Regions from separate parts of the Geobacillus sp. LYN3 genome, predicted to be linked through region 3. Evidence: riboswitches for the same ligand, from Rfam matches in the RefSeq annotation. Region 3 holds a riboswitch; each other region holds the start of a gene.
What was found. Region 3 has a riboswitch for cobalamin ahead of DCC82_RS09400 ((2Fe-2S) ferredoxin domain-containing protein). Riboswitches for the same ligand answer to the same signal wherever they lie in the genome.
Positions count from the first base shown of each region.

Region 1 (5,394 bases), 790 kb from region 3:
CATCAAAATCGCAATTGGAATCGTTGCGGCAATAGTAAACATTCCCCAAGGGCTTCCTACAAGCGCTTTTACTACTACCAATGCTAAAACAGCTAATAAAATAATCATGATTCCTAAAATTCCAAGCATCGCGATAAATCCTGTTACAGGGCCAATTTCTTCCTTGATCATTTCACCGAGCGACTTGCCGTCACGGCGCATCGACGCGAACAAAATGATAAAATCTTGAACCGCGCCCGCTAACACAACGCCGACAATAATCCAAATCGTCCCTGGCAAATATCCCATTTGCGCTGCTAAAATCGGTCCGACAAGCGGTCCGGCGCCAGCGATCGCCGCAAAATGATGGCCGAATAATACCCATTTGTTTGTCGGCACATAATCTTTTCCATCATTAAACACTTCCGCAGGCGTTTTGCGACTGTCATCAAGTTCAAATACTTTGCGAGCGATAAATTTACTATAAAACCGATACGCTACCGCATACGTACAGACAGCCGCGACAATCAGCCAAATCGCATTTACCGTCTCGCCGCGGTTCAATGCAAGAACGGCAAACCCTGCCGCCCCAAGAGCGGAAATAAGCCCCCAAAGCAAGGCCGATTTTAATCCTTTCACGTCTTTTCCCCCTTTGTTGTTTTAATAATATTATATTAACTATTCTGAAAAATTCAAAGAATATTTTCTAAATATTATAAGGATAAATATTTTTATAGTCGTTTTATCACCATATCTTTTTTTACTCTGAACATTCCTGCCTAATATTAATTTGTTGAATTTTGGATAACTGTTTTATTATTAGTTTTCATGTCCTTACAAAAAATAGTTGAATTTTCTATCGTTTTATTATATGCTTGTACCAACAGCAACAACACTATATATTGTGTTATAAACTCATAAAACAACTAAATATAGTATAAAAACCGCAAGCAATGGTGTCCATCCGGACTTAATAGGGAATCTGGTGAGAATCCAGAACTGCCCCCGCAACTGTATGTGTGGACGAAATGGAACATCCACTGTATGTGAAAGCTCGCTCGGGCGCACATACGGGAAGGATCCAAAGTAGGAAGAAGCACGAGTCAGGAGACCTGCCTTGCTTGTTTGCGTTTCATGTTCTCCGGGGAGCGAGAAGATGAAACGATGGTTGGAAAGGGCTTCTCTTGCCCTTTTTATACTGTCGTTTCGTCCACTCGACCCGAGTGGATTTTTTTATGGAAACAAGGAGGAGAAACTGATGGAACTACAGGCGAACACTATCATTATTACTTCAGAAAACGGGCAAACTAAACCGTTTTCGCGCGAACGACTCATTTCCTTTATCCGCAATATAACAAAAGACTACCCGCATCTACAGACAGATGACTATATGGAGCGCATCATCCGCATCATCGAAAGCAAAGATACACTTTCTGCGGAACAAATCACGAATTACTTAATACTTGAAGGTCTTTCCTATATTAGTGAGGCAGAACCAGAATGGACGTTTGTCTGTGCTCACATCTATTTGCAAAAGCTATACAAAGAAGCGGCAAAACAACGTGGATATGACGCAAAACAACGCTACGGCAGCTTGTACGAGTTGATTACAACGCTTGTTTCTAAAGGCGTGTACGATCGTTCTCTTCTTGATGATTACTCAAAAGAAGAAATCAATGAGCTTGGAAAACTTATTGATCCAGATAAAGATAAGTTGTTTACATATATCGGCCTTCGCACGCTCGCGGACCGCTACCTCGCCCGCGACTACGACCGCAACTTGTACGAACTGCCGCAGGAGCGCTTCCTTATCATCGCAATGACGTTAATGGCGAAAGAACCGAAACATCGCCGTTTTGCGCTCATTCAAGAAGCGTATTGGGCGCTAAGCAACTTATATATGACCGTCGCCACGCCGACATTAGCAAATGCCGGAAAAAGCTACGGACAACTGTCAAGCTGCTTTATCGACACGGTCGATGACAGCTTGCAAGGGATTTACGACAGCAACACCGATATCGCCAACCTTTCCAAATCCGGCGGCGGAATCGGCGTCTATCTCGGCAAAATCAGAAGCCGAGGCAGCGATATCAGGGGGTTTAAAGGCGTTTCGTCCGGCGTTATTCCATGGATGAAGCAGCTTAATAACACCGCCGTCAGCGTTGACCAATTAGGGCAGCGAAAAGGTGCGATTTCCGTCTATTTAGACGTCTGGCATAAAGACATTTTCGCTTTTTTGGATGCGAAATTAAACAACGGCGATGAGCGGATGAGAACGCACGATTTATTTACCGGCGTCTGCATTCCTGATTTATTTATGGAGCAAGTCGAAAAACGCGGCGATTGGTACTTGTTTGACCCGCATGAAGTGCGCAAAGTGATGGGATTTAGTTTGGAAGATTTTTATGACGAAGAAAAGGGCAGCGGAAGCTTTCGCGAAAAATATTGGCAATGCGTTCAAGAGGAGCGTCTTTCGAAAGAAAAAGTGCCGGCGATCGAAATAATGAAAAGCATTATGCGCAGCCAATTAGAATCCGGCACACCATTTATGTTTTACCGCGATGAAGTGAACCGGAAAAACCCGAACGCGCATCTCGGCATGATTTACTGCAGCAACCTTTGCACGGAAATTGCGCAAAACCAAAGCCCGACCGTCATGGAAAAGCAATATACGAAAGATGGAAAGATTATCATTGAAAAAATCCCGGGCGATTTCGTTGTTTGCAATTTGTCTTCCATCAATCTTGCCCGTGCCGTCACCGACGATGTACTCGAGCGGCTCATCCCGATCCAAATGCGCATGCTCGATAACGTCATTGATTTAAATAATATCCCGGTATTACAAGCGAAATTCACCAATCAAAAATATCGCGCCGTCGGACTTGGCACGTTCGGCTGGCATCATTTGCTTGCGTTAAAAGGCATTCGCTGGGAATCAGACGAAGCAGTTGAATACGCGGACAAGCTGTACGAAAAAATTGCCTACTTAGCGATCCAAGCGAGTATGGAGCTCGCGAAAGAAAAAGGAAGCTATCCAGCGTTTCCGGGATCTGACTGGCAGACGGGCGCTTATTTCGACAAGCGCGGATATCATCGCACCGAAGAATTTGACTGGGATGCACTCAAAGAACAAGTCGCCAAACACGGCATGCGCAACGGCTATGTGATGGCGATCGCGCCAAATGCTTCGACGTCGATTATCGCCGGCAGCACCGCCAGTATCGATCCGATCTTTTTAAAAGTGTACGCCGAAGAAAAGAAAGATTACAAAATTCCAGTTACCGTGCCCGATTTAAACGCCGAAACAACGTGGTACTATAAATCAGCTTACCATATTGACCAGCATTGGAGCATTAAGCAAAATGCGGCGCGCCAACGCCATATCGACCAAGCGATTTCGTTTAATTTTTACGTGTTGAACACCATCAAAGCAAAAGAGCTTTTAGATCTTCATCTCACCGCATGGAAGTCAGGACTAAAAACAACGTATTACGTCCGTTCTACTTCCAGCACGATCGATGAATGTGAATCATGCGCAAGTTAATGCCAAGGGGGAATAAAACATGGCACATCCATTAACGAAGCGGATCATCATGGACCCAGAAGCACCAAACCGCTCTACAAGAATCATTAACGGCAAAAGCTCAAACGTCCTAAATTGGGATGATATCGCCTATCCTTGGGCGTACGCCAAATATAAACGAATGCTGGCAAACTTTTGGACGCCGTTTGAGATCAATATGTCCCAAGACGTCAAACAATTTCCGAATTTAACTGAACGCGAACAAGACGCGTTTTTGAAAATCATTGGGCTTTTAGCGTTGCTTGACAGCATTCAAACAGATTACGCCGGAAGAGTCGCCAATTATATCACTGATTCGAGCATTAACGCGCTGATGATTATGCTCGCGCAGCAAGAAGTCATTCATAATCATTCATATTCTTATGTTCTTTCAAGCCTCGTGCCAAAAAGCAAACAGGACGAAGTGTTTGAGTTTTGGCGAAACGAACCGATTTTGCGAAAGCGAAACGACTTCGTCACAAACGGCTATAAAGAGTTTGCTGAACATCCAAATGTTGAAAACTTGCTAAAATCGATTGTGTATGACGTTATTTTAGAGGGTCTGTTCTTCTACTCCGGTTTTGCTTTCTTTTATAATTTGGCGCGCAATCAAAAAATGGTCGCGACAAGCACGATGATTAATTACATCAACCGAGACGAACATATTCATGTCGATTTATTTGCGAAAATTTTTAAAGAAGTGCTAAACGAATATCCGGAATACAATACACCGGAACTTGCTCAATTTGTGCGAGAAACGTTCATTAAAGCAGCAGAGCTGGAAATCGAATGGGCCAATTACATCATTGGCAACGATATCGATGGCATTGATATGCACGATTTGAGCGCCTACATTAAGTTTTACGCCAACGTCCGCGCCCATCAGCTTGGCTTTGACCGTCCGTTTGACGGCTATCGGACAAACCCATTGCGCTGGATTAAAGCATATGAAGAAGTCGACCTCGGCAAATCAGACTTTTTCGAACAAAAATCAAGACAATATACAAAAGTGAATATCGATAACGGATTTGATGAGTTATAAGCAAAAGCCGCCAATCATTCGTTGGCGGCTTTTGTTTCTAATTTGTTTTCACCCTTCTTCTTTTTCAACGTGCCAGCGGCAATCACTCCAGCAATGACGAGAATTTCAAATCCGTATTTGACAATCGGATTAGCAAAATACTGATCTAAAAACGGCTCGTCCACAATCATTTTCGAAGCCGTCCATGCAAGCACTCCCGCTCCGATTGTAATAATAATTGGGAAACGCTCGATCCATTTCAAAATTAACGTACTTCCCCATACCATGATCGGCACCGAAATTAATAATCCTAATATAACTAATAAGAAGCTTCCGTGCGCGGCTCCCGCCACCGCCAAAACATTATCCAATCCCATCAGCGCATCGGCGATAATAATCGTGCGGATTGCCTCCCATAAGCTTCCTACTGCTTCCACATCATGGCCCTTTTCTTCGACAAGGAGCTTATAAGCGATCCAAACAAGCAATATACCGCCAATTAGCAGCAATCCAGGAACTTTTAATAGCCATACGACAAATAAGGTCGCAAGCGCGCGGATTACAACCGCCCCTACCGTTCCCCAAATAACCGCTTTTTTCTGTTGATGCTTCGGCAAATTTCGCGCCGCCAAACCAATGACGATCGCATTATCGCCCGCTAGTACAAGATCAATAATGATAATCGATAAAAGTGCAGATAGAAATTCCATCGAAAATAATTCCATTGATCATTCCTCCCTCTAGAAATGTTGATTTATCAAGGCTTTTCGGCCCCTCAGGGGTGTCCAAAAAATATTTTTCGACAAAATCTCTTACATCCTCCTTTCTTCAC
Region 1 covers NZ_QCWL01000001.1:1,024,111-1,029,504, reverse strand. Annotated here, with positions in the region: gene DCC82_RS05385 (carbon starvation CstA family protein) at 1-618, opposite strand, end outside; cobalamin riboswitch at 916-1,113, shown strand; gene DCC82_RS05380 (ribonucleoside-diphosphate reductase subunit alpha) at 1,238-3,523, shown strand; gene DCC82_RS05375 (ribonucleotide-diphosphate reductase subunit beta) at 3,543-4,583, shown strand; gene DCC82_RS05370 (TerC family protein) at 4,598-5,287, opposite strand.
Region 1: linked by a shared signal. The riboswitch ahead of DCC82_RS05380 (ribonucleoside-diphosphate reductase subunit alpha) and the one ahead of DCC82_RS09400 ((2Fe-2S) ferredoxin domain-containing protein) in region 3 are both predicted to bind cobalamin.

Region 2 (5,394 bases), 510 kb from region 3:
TCAAATGGTGAAGCGTCTGAAGCAGTTAACGGGGCGTCCAATTGGCGTCAATTTGGAGCCTGTTGACCCGAACGCGAGGCAGTTAGAGAGTCTTGCTTCTCTTCCAAAAGGAAGGATGGCAACAGAAGAATCACTGCAAGAAGCAAAACGTCTAGGTTTCGATTTTATCTGCCTAACCGGAAATCCGAAAACAGGTGTGACAAATAATGAAATTATCCGCGCGATCGAAACCGCACGTGCCGTTTTTAGAGAAGACGGTCTCATTATCGCTGGGAAAATGCACGCAGCTGGAGTGGCCGGCGAAACGGGAGCTAGCATTGTATCCGAAGAAATCGTTATGCGTTTTATTCGTGCCGGAGCTGATGTAGTTCTTATGCCGGCGCCAGGAACTGTACAAGGTGTGACCTTAGAAAAAACGGAAAAGCTAGTTCAGGTTGCCCACGAACATGGCGCGCTCGTTATGCTTACGATCGGCACAAGCCAGGAAGGAGCGGATGAACATACGATCCGCCAAATCGCGCTCGCAAGCAAAATGGCAGGAGCCGACCTGTATCATATCGGAGACGCCGGTTATCATGGCATCGCCATTCCGGAAAACATTATGACGTATTCGATTGCCATTCGTGGCAAACGCCATACGTATATTCGCATGGCAAGATCGCCATTGAGATAGTGAACATATATTGATTGTGTCATGATAGAGCTGTTACGAAGAAGGATGATTATTCCTTCTTCATTTTTTGTTGGAAGCAATCTTCGCAAATGATTTTGCCTTCCTGTTGGAGGAATGCCTTGATTTCTACTATTCCTCTGTATGCCGGATATCTCATATGAACATAAATCGGTTCATTTTTTTCAATTGTTTTGTTGCAAACAGAACAAGTTGGACGAATGCGAAACATAAGGCATCTATCCTTTCCAACTAGTGATGCGTTTATTATAGCATGAGAAGTTTCACTATTCTTCAAAAAATAGAAAAAATTTTAGGGATATTCCGTTTACTCATGATACAATAAAAGTAATTACCATTTTTTAAATAAGGAGAGGAGCTGCACGATGTTTGGAAAAGTCGCTGCCGATGTGCTTGGATTAAGCGATATCGGCTCGGTTATTAAACCGGAAAACTATGATAAAGTCGATGCCGATGATTACGTGATGCATGAAGACGGGGAAAAGATTTATTTCTTAATTAAATCGAAGTCGGATGAGTATTGCTTTACCAATAAAGCGCTTATTCATTTGGATGGCACGAGCGCAACAAGCAAAAAACGCGTATTGCGCCGCTATGATTATTACAAACATACGATTTCCGATGTGTCGCTCGAAACGGCAGGCACGGTCGATTTAGATGTGGAGATTAAGTTTAAAATCGGCGCCCATGCCTATTCGATTGACGTCCATAAAAAGCATTTAGAAGAACTAAAAGATTTATATAAATCGCTGCTCGCCATCTCTGAGCTTTGCCATGAAAACAAAACGAAGCTCGAGTACGCGCATAAAAGTTTGGAATTGACGGCAAACGTATTCGGGCAAGTGAAAAGTGACACAAATAATTTCGTTGCCGATTTCAAAGCGGTGAATGAACTTGCGTTTCAATGGCTCGTTGACGCGAAAACAAAATATACGGTGAAAGACTTCGGCTTTGTGTTTGAACGGTATATTAATAATTAATTGCATTGTAACCTCCGAATCGCTAAAAGTTCGGGGGTTTTAATGAATTGAAAACAATGAAACTTTGAATTTTTTATTGCCAAACGATCTTTCTTCCTTTAATATTATAACTGTCAATTGTTCGACAATTTTATACAATAGCGGCAAGGTGCCGAATGGAGCGATTCGCTCCTAATGGCTTAATAGGGAATCTGGTGAAAGTCCAGAACTGTCCCCGCAACTGTAAATGCTGACGAAATGAAATCGCCACTGTACGGTGGAATGGCAAGCGCCGTTTGCCGTATGGGAAGGTTCAGAGTAGGATGAAGCATGAGTCAGTAGACCTGCCTTGTTCGCTTATAGTTTCCTATCTTCGGGGGGTGAGATGAGGAAACGGCAACGGTGGCTGCCTTCGTGTATACATATTGCCGTTTCTCGCTCATTCCGAGTTAGGAATGAGTTTTTTTATTTTACATAAAGAAGGGGGAACAAAAAATGAAAAAATGGAAACAGTATGTCATGTTGCTCGTATTCATCCTTACATTTGGCTTCTTGTTTGGATGTAATGGAGAGAACGCAAGCAAAGAGCCTGCAAAAAAAGAAGAACCGAAAACGGAACAAGCGGCGTTTCCGGTAACGGTAAAAGATGGATTAGGCGAGGATGTAACGATACAGTCTGAGCCGAAAAAAATCGTTTCCTTAATTCCAAGCAACACAGAAATCGCCTATGCGCTGGGATTGGGAGAGAAAATCGTCGGTGTAAGCGATTTTGACAACTATCCGGAAGATGTAAAAAATAAGGAAAAAATAGGCGGCATGGAGTTTAATGTAGAGAAAGTCATTTCGTTGAAGCCAGATTTAGTGCTTGCCCATGCGTCTAGTGCACATAATTCGAAAGATGGTCTTCAGCAATTAAAAGATGCAGGCATTACTGTATTGGTTGTCAATGATGCGAAAACGTTTGATGATGTCTATCATTCGATCGAATTAGTTGGAAAAGCGACAGGAACTGCGGACAAAGCACAAGAAATCATCCAAAATATGAAAACAAAATTAGAAGCTATAAAAGAAAAAGCAAAGCAAATTAAAGAGGAAGATCAAGCAAAAGTATGGGTCGAAATATCACCAGCTCCAGAAATTTATACTGCTGGAAAAGGAACGTTTATTGATGAGATGCTCCAGGCGATCTCCGCGAAAAATGTCGCCGGTGATTTAGAAGGGTGGCCGATGGTTACGGAAGAAAAAGCGGTCGCGTACAAGCCGGATGTCATTATTACAACATACGGCGGAGCGAAGCAAGTGTTGGACCGTCCTGCTTGGAAAGATGTCCCGGCGGTGAAAAACAAACGGGTGTATGATGTAAATACAGACTTAGTAAGCCGTCCAGGTCCACGTTTGATCGAAGGAGTAGAGGAACTTGCAAAAACAATTTACCCGGATATTTTTAAGTAATATATGGATGTATGCAGTTGCAATAACGGTCGTTATTACTTCGCTCTTGCTGGGGATATCGATAGGTTCTCTATCGATTCCCTTTTCTATTATTATCAAGATTATTTTTTCGATCTCGTTTGGGTTGCCGTTGCCCGGCGATGTTCCCGATGATCTCGTGCAAATCGTGATGGCGATCCGCCTTCCACGCGTTGTGCTCGCGTTTCTTGTCGGGGCGTCGCTGGCGGTCGCGGGAGCTGCGTTTCAAGGGCTGTTAAAAAATGCGCTTGCCGATCCGTATACGCTCGGCGTGTCGTCAGGTGCTTCCGTTGGTGCTGTTTTTGTCATTTTCTTCGGTATTCAATTGCCGTTATTTGGTACATTTACGCTTCCTATTGTCAGCATTATATTTGGCCTTGTGACGCTCGTGCTTGTTCTTTTATTTACACGAGCGGTGGAGCGAAAAATGTCTGTAGAGACCATCATCCTAGTTGGAATTATGTTCGGGGCGTTTTTCAGCGCGCTTATTTCCTTAATGATTGCACTAACTGGAGAAGAATTGCGGCAAATTATTGCATGGCTGATGGGGAGCGTAGCGATGCGCGGCTGGAAATATACGATGATGATGCTTCCGTTTTTTCTCATCGGAGTGATCATGCTGCTTTTTAATGCGCGCGAACTGAACGCTTTTGCGTTTGGGGAGTCGGCCGCTATGCATATCGGGGTCGATGTGTTGAAGCGAAAAGTGATGATTTTAACCGGTGCTTCGCTGCTAACCGGCGCGGCGGTGTCTGTTTCCGGAACGATCGGTTTTGTCGGATTGGTCGTTCCACATATGGTTCGCCTCGTCTGTGGTCCGAACCATCGTCTTCTGTTGCCGCTTTCCCTATTGTATGGCGGTGCCTTTCTCGTTCTTACTGATTTATTGGCGCGTACGATTATTTCGCCGAGAGAATTGCCAATCGGCGTAATTACCTCATTGATTGGCGCACCTTTATTTGCACTACTATTTTTTCGAAGAATGCGAAGAAAGACGTGATGAATGTGCTTGAAGTAAACCATGTTTCTTACCACTATCATCGTAAACAAGTGCTTCATGATGTAACGTTTACCGTAGCAAAGGGAGAAGTATTTGGGATTTTAGGGCCAAATGGGAGCGGGAAAACGACCTTATTGAAACTGTTAAGCAAGGAGTTGTTATTACAAAACGGAAGCATAACAGTAAACGGCCGGCCGCTTCGTTCTTTTTCGCAAAAAGAATGGGCGCGCTTTGCCGCGGTGCTTCCGCAAACGGTTGATGCGGCATTCGGATATACGGTAAAAGAAACAGTGGAACTTGGAAGATATGCCCATCAAAGCGGTCTATTTCCGACATGGACGGAAGAAGATGAACAAGCGGTGAAAACAGCAATCGAAGAAGTTGGGCTAATGGAAAAAGCAGAAGAAGGGATTGACCGTTTGAGTGGGGGAGAACGTCAGCGTGTTTATTTAGCAAGAGCGCTTGCGCAGCAGCCTCAGCTTTTATTGCTAGACGAACCGACCAATCATATGGACATTACCCAGCAAATGAAGCTATTGGACCAGCTTGTCCGCTCGGCGAAGGAAAAAGAGTTAACGGTTATTGCGATTTTTCATGATATTAACATCGCTAGTTTATATTGTGACAGGCTTTTAATGTTAAAAAAAGGGGAGGTAGTCGCGCTAGGGACGCCGGAAGAGCTGATGGAACCTGAGATTTTCCGTTCTGTATTTCACGCGTCCGTAAGCAGGCAAGCACATCCGACCGTCTCTAAACCGCTTATGGCGTTTTTACGGGAATGGCAATTTCCGATATTACAACATAACGAACTGCGCGAACGATTCGCGTGGACAATGTTGGAGGACTGCGTCGTTGTAACCGCAACCGAGCCGCTTAAGGTGTTATCTTCCGCGCTTGTCGGATCAGGCTTTCAATGGGCGACTCATTTTGTCAATCGTCAAGTTTCAAAAGATTATGATTGCGAAGATGCGGAAACGGAAATGAAACATTATTTACGGCGCCGCGGCTTTCCCGTCCAAAAAACGATTGGAATGATGACCGCTGTTTCTGTCGAAGATACCGTCTGCATGTATGAGAAACATGATGCGTTTTCTGTATGGACCGTTGTTACCGCTGGAGTAGGAAATGCCGTTGATGCCGCACAAGCATGGAAACGAGAGGAATTAAGCCAAAAAGTCGGCACGATTAACATTATGGTATTTATCGACGGAACGTTGACGGATGCCGCTTATGTGCAGGCTTTAATGACGGCGACGGAAGCAAAAACAAAAGCA
Region 2 covers NZ_QCWL01000001.1:2,321,436-2,326,829, reverse strand. Annotated here, with positions in the region: gene DCC82_RS12170 (DUF7916 family protein) at 1-673, shown strand, start outside; gene DCC82_RS12160 (PH domain-containing protein) at 1,057-1,671, shown strand; cobalamin riboswitch at 1,802-2,016, shown strand; gene DCC82_RS12155 (ABC transporter substrate-binding protein) at 2,146-3,102, shown strand; gene DCC82_RS12150 (FecCD family ABC transporter permease) at 3,068-4,120, shown strand; gene DCC82_RS12145 (adenosylcobinamide amidohydrolase) at 4,120-5,394, shown strand, end outside.
Region 2: linked by a shared signal. The riboswitch ahead of DCC82_RS12155 (ABC transporter substrate-binding protein) and the one ahead of DCC82_RS09400 ((2Fe-2S) ferredoxin domain-containing protein) in region 3 are both predicted to bind cobalamin.

Region 3 (5,394 bases):
CCCAGGGTGTGCGTTTCTTCCGACCGTTTTTCCTCCTAAAAATAAGTCAAATGCTCCTTTCCGATAGACGATTCCGATATCTTCCCGCACCGCTCCGTAACATGCCATGCCGCATCCGTTTACACCAAGCTTCAATTCTTTCGGAAGCGCAATTCCGCCAAGCTGATCGTATAACTCTTCCGCGTATGGAATCGCGTCTTTTTTCTCCCCGTCGCAAAAATCGCAAGCTTTCACCGTCAGTACATCACCAACAGGGGCAACGTCAAGCCCCGCTTCTTTCAGTCTAGCGATGATACGGTCTGGATCAGAAGCAGGCACTTCCAGCTTCAAATAATGATCCGGGGTATACATCATCGTTCCGTCTTCACCGACGATGTCAGCTAGTACCATCATCTGTTTTGGCGTAAAATTTTTGTTCGCTACTCCCGGGCTAACCGCGATTTCGAAAATCGCCGGCGCAAACGTCGTGGTGTCTTGGTGGCCAATCGCCAATGTTTGCAACGCTTCTTCTGCCATTTCTCTTACCGGTTCTCGTTTCGTTTGATCAAGCGCCCACGGTTCCGCTTCTTTGCGAAGCCGTTCATGTGGTTTCAGCGGCTGTTCGGAGGCGCTTAATGTATATTTTCGTTGGTATCCGCGTGGTGTGATCATCAGCCCGTCGTATACAAACGTTGAAGAATTGCCGATAATGACAGTCGTTAACATTCCGATATCGTAATCGAGCATATGCGCTAAATCCGTCAATACGATATGTTGCCGCGCGCGATAAGCGCTTTTCACTAATCCGACCGGAGTATTTGGCGAGCGATAACGCAAAAGAATACGCTGCGCTTCGACAATTTGACGCGTGCGTCGTCCGCTTTTCGGATTATATAGAGCGATGACAAAATCGGCAGCGGCCGCCGCTTCAATGCGCTTTTCAATAAGCGCCCACGGCGTTAGGTGATCGCTTAAGCTAATGGTGCACGCATCATGCATAATCGGCGCACCTAAAAGAGCGGCACACGAGTTAATGGCAGAAATGCCTGGGATGACTTCCACCTCGATATCGCTTTCTCGCGTCCAGCCTTTTTCAATGAGCACCTCATACACAAGCCCTGCCATTCCGTACACGCCCGCGTCCCCGCTTGAAATGACGGCGACCGTTTTTCCGCGTTCCGCCCATTTCACCGCCTCTTGAGCGCGGCTTACTTCTTCCGTCATTCCAGTACTAATCACTTGTTTATTGCCAATTAAATCCGCAACTAGGTCAATGTATGTTTTATAACCGATAATAATATCGCTTTCTTCAATCGCTTCCCGCGCTCGCTTTGTCATATGTTCCTTGCTGCCTGGGCCAAATCCGACAATCAGCAATTTTCCTTTCATTGTCTCACCTCAATTTCCATCTTCCTTGTCCATGTTAACTGGGCTCATTTGTCGAAAAAACTTGAACACTATATCACTTTTTCACTAATATAGAGGCTTGTATGCTCATTCATTCTCATCCATTGTTTCATTTCTTCCACATTCCGCGGGATGCGCATCTCGTGTGGAAACAACGTTTTCCATACAGAAGCAAGCAGCGGAACACCAAGATGCCATTTTTGCAATTGATGCTGCCTAGCAAATACGTCTTGCGGTGATCCTTGCATGACAATTTGTCCGTCATGCATGACAAACACGATATCTGCCCACTCTAAGACAAAATCAAAATCATGAGTAGCGATCAAAACTGTCGTGCCAGCTCGATGAATATCGTTGATCTTCTCGACAAACCTCTCGATTTGCAGGCGGTCTAAATATGCCGTCGGCTCATCGAGCACTAATAATTTCGGATTCATCACCATTACGGCGGCAAGCGTCAGCCATTTTTTTTGACCGAGACTTAAATGATGAACGGGCTTGTCCAACCATGAACGTAATCCAAACTCGTCCAGCGCTTTTTCCATGAGCTCGTCCATCTCACTTTTTTTCATTCCTAAATGGTGCAGGCCAAACGCCAGTTCATCACGTACCAATGGCGCCACAAGCTGGTGTTCCGGATTTTGAAAAACGATGCCGACCTCTTTCCGCCATTTTTGCAAGGTTGGACGCCGATAATCCATCTTCTCTCCATTCCAATAGATGTCGCCAGAGTCGGGCCGCAACAGCCCGTTCGCATGTAAAAATAACGTTGTCTTGCCGCATCCATTATGACCGATGAGTGCGCATTTTTTTCCACTGGGAACATGAAGGCTTAATCCTTTCAACACACATGGTCCATTCGGATACGTATAATATACTTCATCCATTTTCAGCATCTTCTGCCGCCCTCCTATCATCCAAGCCATAGAAGCAAACTTATGCCGATGGCTGCTTCCCACAGATAACGTTTGTTTTTTTCGTTGTATGTTTCCATATGAACATAGACAATTTCATTGGAAACTCCGCGCGCCCATAAAGCAAGGCGCAACGCTTCATAGGAATGCCATATTTTCTGAAAAAGCTGGAACACCAACATCCCGCCATGCCGCCAATGATTTCCTCCATTTCTTGCTTTCATTGCTACGTATAGCTCTTCTGCTGCTTTCTCGAAAACAAATACAAACCGATACATAAAAAACAACAACTCAATGATAATGGATGGTACTTTCATTCGTTTGAGCACATACAATATCTCTGGAAACGGGGTAGTCACCAAGAGGAAAAATAAGCAAGACCATGCCGCGACCGAACGAGAGAGCAAAGACATTGCGATGAAAATTTGCGAACGATCAATAGAAACATGAAAAGAACTGTCAATGGAAACAAGCAAAGCTGGAAAACTGACCATCAGAAACAATGCCACGACTCCGAGTGTTTTGGCGTAAACTTTCCACGAAACACGCGCATACCCGATAATCCATGCGGCAAGCCAAATCGTCATCATTATTTGCATTTTCCAACTACCTATCATGGCCATCATTAATAATATGAACGCAAATATCACTTTTTGTTCGGGACGTATTGTCCGCAGGCGGTTATTGTAAGCAATGGTGTCAAACTGCCGGATCATTTTGTTTCCTCTTTTCGGTTCGCCCGGCCTTTATAGACACCGATAATGTAGCCAATAATTCCGGCACCGATTGCCGCCTGCACAGAAAACAGCAACGTTTCCACCTCTCCGCCTGGCGGCTCAAATATGGTTTCCATCCAAGGTTGATAATGAGGAGCGAGCTTCTGAATCATTTTTTCCGCCTGGCCATCCGTGCCGCCAAAATCAGAGTGATGAATGAACAATAACGGCGCTACTACCAGTAAAACAGCAATAGCAAGAAGAAAAAGACTTCTCTTCATATTACACTCCCCTCTCTAACTGGTTTAGTTCCTGGCTGCTGTAAGTGGATAAGAAATTCCAAACGACGACCGTAAGCAGCCCTTCTGTAATCGCCAGTGGTATTTGCGTAACAGCAAAAATGCCGGCAAATTTGGCAAACGAAGCGAAAACCCCACCTGTCGCATCCGGGAACGCCAGCGCTAATTGCAATGAGGTGACAACATATGTGGCCAAATCAGAGAAAAATGCAGCGAAAAAAATCGTCCAGCGCCTCGGTATATTCCACTTTTTCCCGAAACGATAAATACCGTACGCCACAATCGGGCCAATGACCGCCATGGACACGGCATTCGCCCCTAATGTCGTCAATCCACCATGTGCCAGCAATAACGCTTGAAACAGCAATACGATGCTGCCCATCACCACCATCGTCCATGGACCAAACAGCACCGCACCGAGCCCCACCCCCGTTGGATGTGAGCTGCTCCCAGTAACGGATGGAATTTTTAAGGCGGACAGCACAAACGTAAATGCCCCCGACAGCGCAATGAGCAGCTTTAGTTCCGGATGCTCGCGTGTAATCCGAATTAGTGAACGCATACCGATGATAAAAAACGGCAAAAACACTAGCCACCAAAAAATCACCCATCCAACTGGCAAAAATCCTTCCATAATATGCATCGCAAATGCCGATGTGCTGCCGGTAAACGTAAAATAGACGACTAAACCGCAAAGGAAAAGGGCGACTTTCCATTTTTTCATGCTTTCGTTCCTCCCGTTGCTTTACATAATTTCGAGATTCCTAGAGGGGCGTTTGATTGTTTTGACATCATCAATCCTTGCTTCTCTTCATAACGGTACGTTATCGTTTCTTCCAACCATTCCCCATCTCGCAAATGCCTTCGCACAAGCTCCCTTGCTTTTTCCGGCGTCACACCGTTGTACCATACGCCTTCAGGGTAAACGATGACTACACACGCGTCTTGGCAACGGCCATTGCAGCGAGTCCGCGTCGTATGTACAATGCCATCTAACTCCAGCATCGCGATTTCTTCGCGGATGGCAAGCGTTACTTCTTCTCCCCCTTTACGCATGCAGCTGCCTCCATTGCAAATCAGCACATGATGTTTCATTCCGATTAAGTTCCATGTTGTCATGTTGAGTCTCTCCTTTTTTGCAAAATAAAAAGCACCTCTATACGCAGAGGTGCAGAAAAATGCATACAAATATAGCAAAAAAAGTATACCATTCTCCCGCACGTCTACCTATAATCCCGTAGGTATCCGTCCGAACAAATAAGGCAAGTCTCCTGACTTAGGATCATCGCTTTATTGCGCCTTCCCGAAGTTTCCTTCAGTGACATGATGCAACAAAGCTCCCCATCACAGTGGCGGGTACCGTGACGGATTTTCACCGTACTTCCCTTTTAAGCCTATTCTCTAATGAGAAAGGCACCTTATTTGTTTGGCATATAATGTCGATTTTTCAAAGAACATTTCTGTTATTCATAGTAGTACAAATTTTCAAACATCGTCAACCACTTTTTTCAATAAGTCCGTTTTCGCCAATACAATCCCGTCTTGATCAGCGTACACATAGGCGCCTGGCTCCCAACGAACGCCGCCAAATTCGAGCGCAACGTCCCGTTTTCCCTTTCCTTCTTTTTTGCTTTTCACCGGGCAAGTGCCAATCGCCATCACCCCAAGCGGCATATTGGCGATTTCTGCGGAATCGCGAATGCATCCGTGAATAATCACCCCGGCAAGCCCGCGCTCACAAGCGATCTGGGCAAGACGGTCTCCGAGCAGCGCGCAATTTCGCGAACCTTTTCCGTCTACGACCAATACGGTGCCCGCTGGAACAGTTTCGAGCGCCTCACGAACGAGCACATTATCTTCAAATACATCGACCGTCGCGATCGGTCCGGAAAATTCCGCTTTGCCGCCGTAAGATTGCATCGGCAGCTGGCATACTTGCAATTCGCTCAAAAATTCATCGCATAAATCAGCTGTTTTCATCACAATCTCCTCCTTGCCATGTCTTATATTTGACATCCTTTGTCAAAACTCCTTCTTTTTCAACAAAAAAACAGGCAAGCGACATTGCTTGCCTGTTAG
Region 3 covers NZ_QCWL01000001.1:1,811,117-1,816,510, reverse strand. Annotated here, with positions in the region: gene cobJ (precorrin-3B C(17)-methyltransferase) at 1-1,368, opposite strand, end outside; gene DCC82_RS09420 (energy-coupling factor ABC transporter ATP-binding protein) at 1,437-2,282, opposite strand; gene cbiQ (cobalt ECF transporter T component CbiQ) at 2,300-3,016, opposite strand; gene DCC82_RS09410 (energy-coupling factor ABC transporter substrate-binding protein) at 3,013-3,297, opposite strand; gene DCC82_RS09405 (energy-coupling factor ABC transporter permease) at 3,299-4,039, opposite strand; gene DCC82_RS09400 ((2Fe-2S) ferredoxin domain-containing protein) at 4,036-4,434, opposite strand; cobalamin riboswitch at 4,560-4,751, opposite strand; gene rraA (ribonuclease E activity regulator RraA) at 4,801-5,295, opposite strand.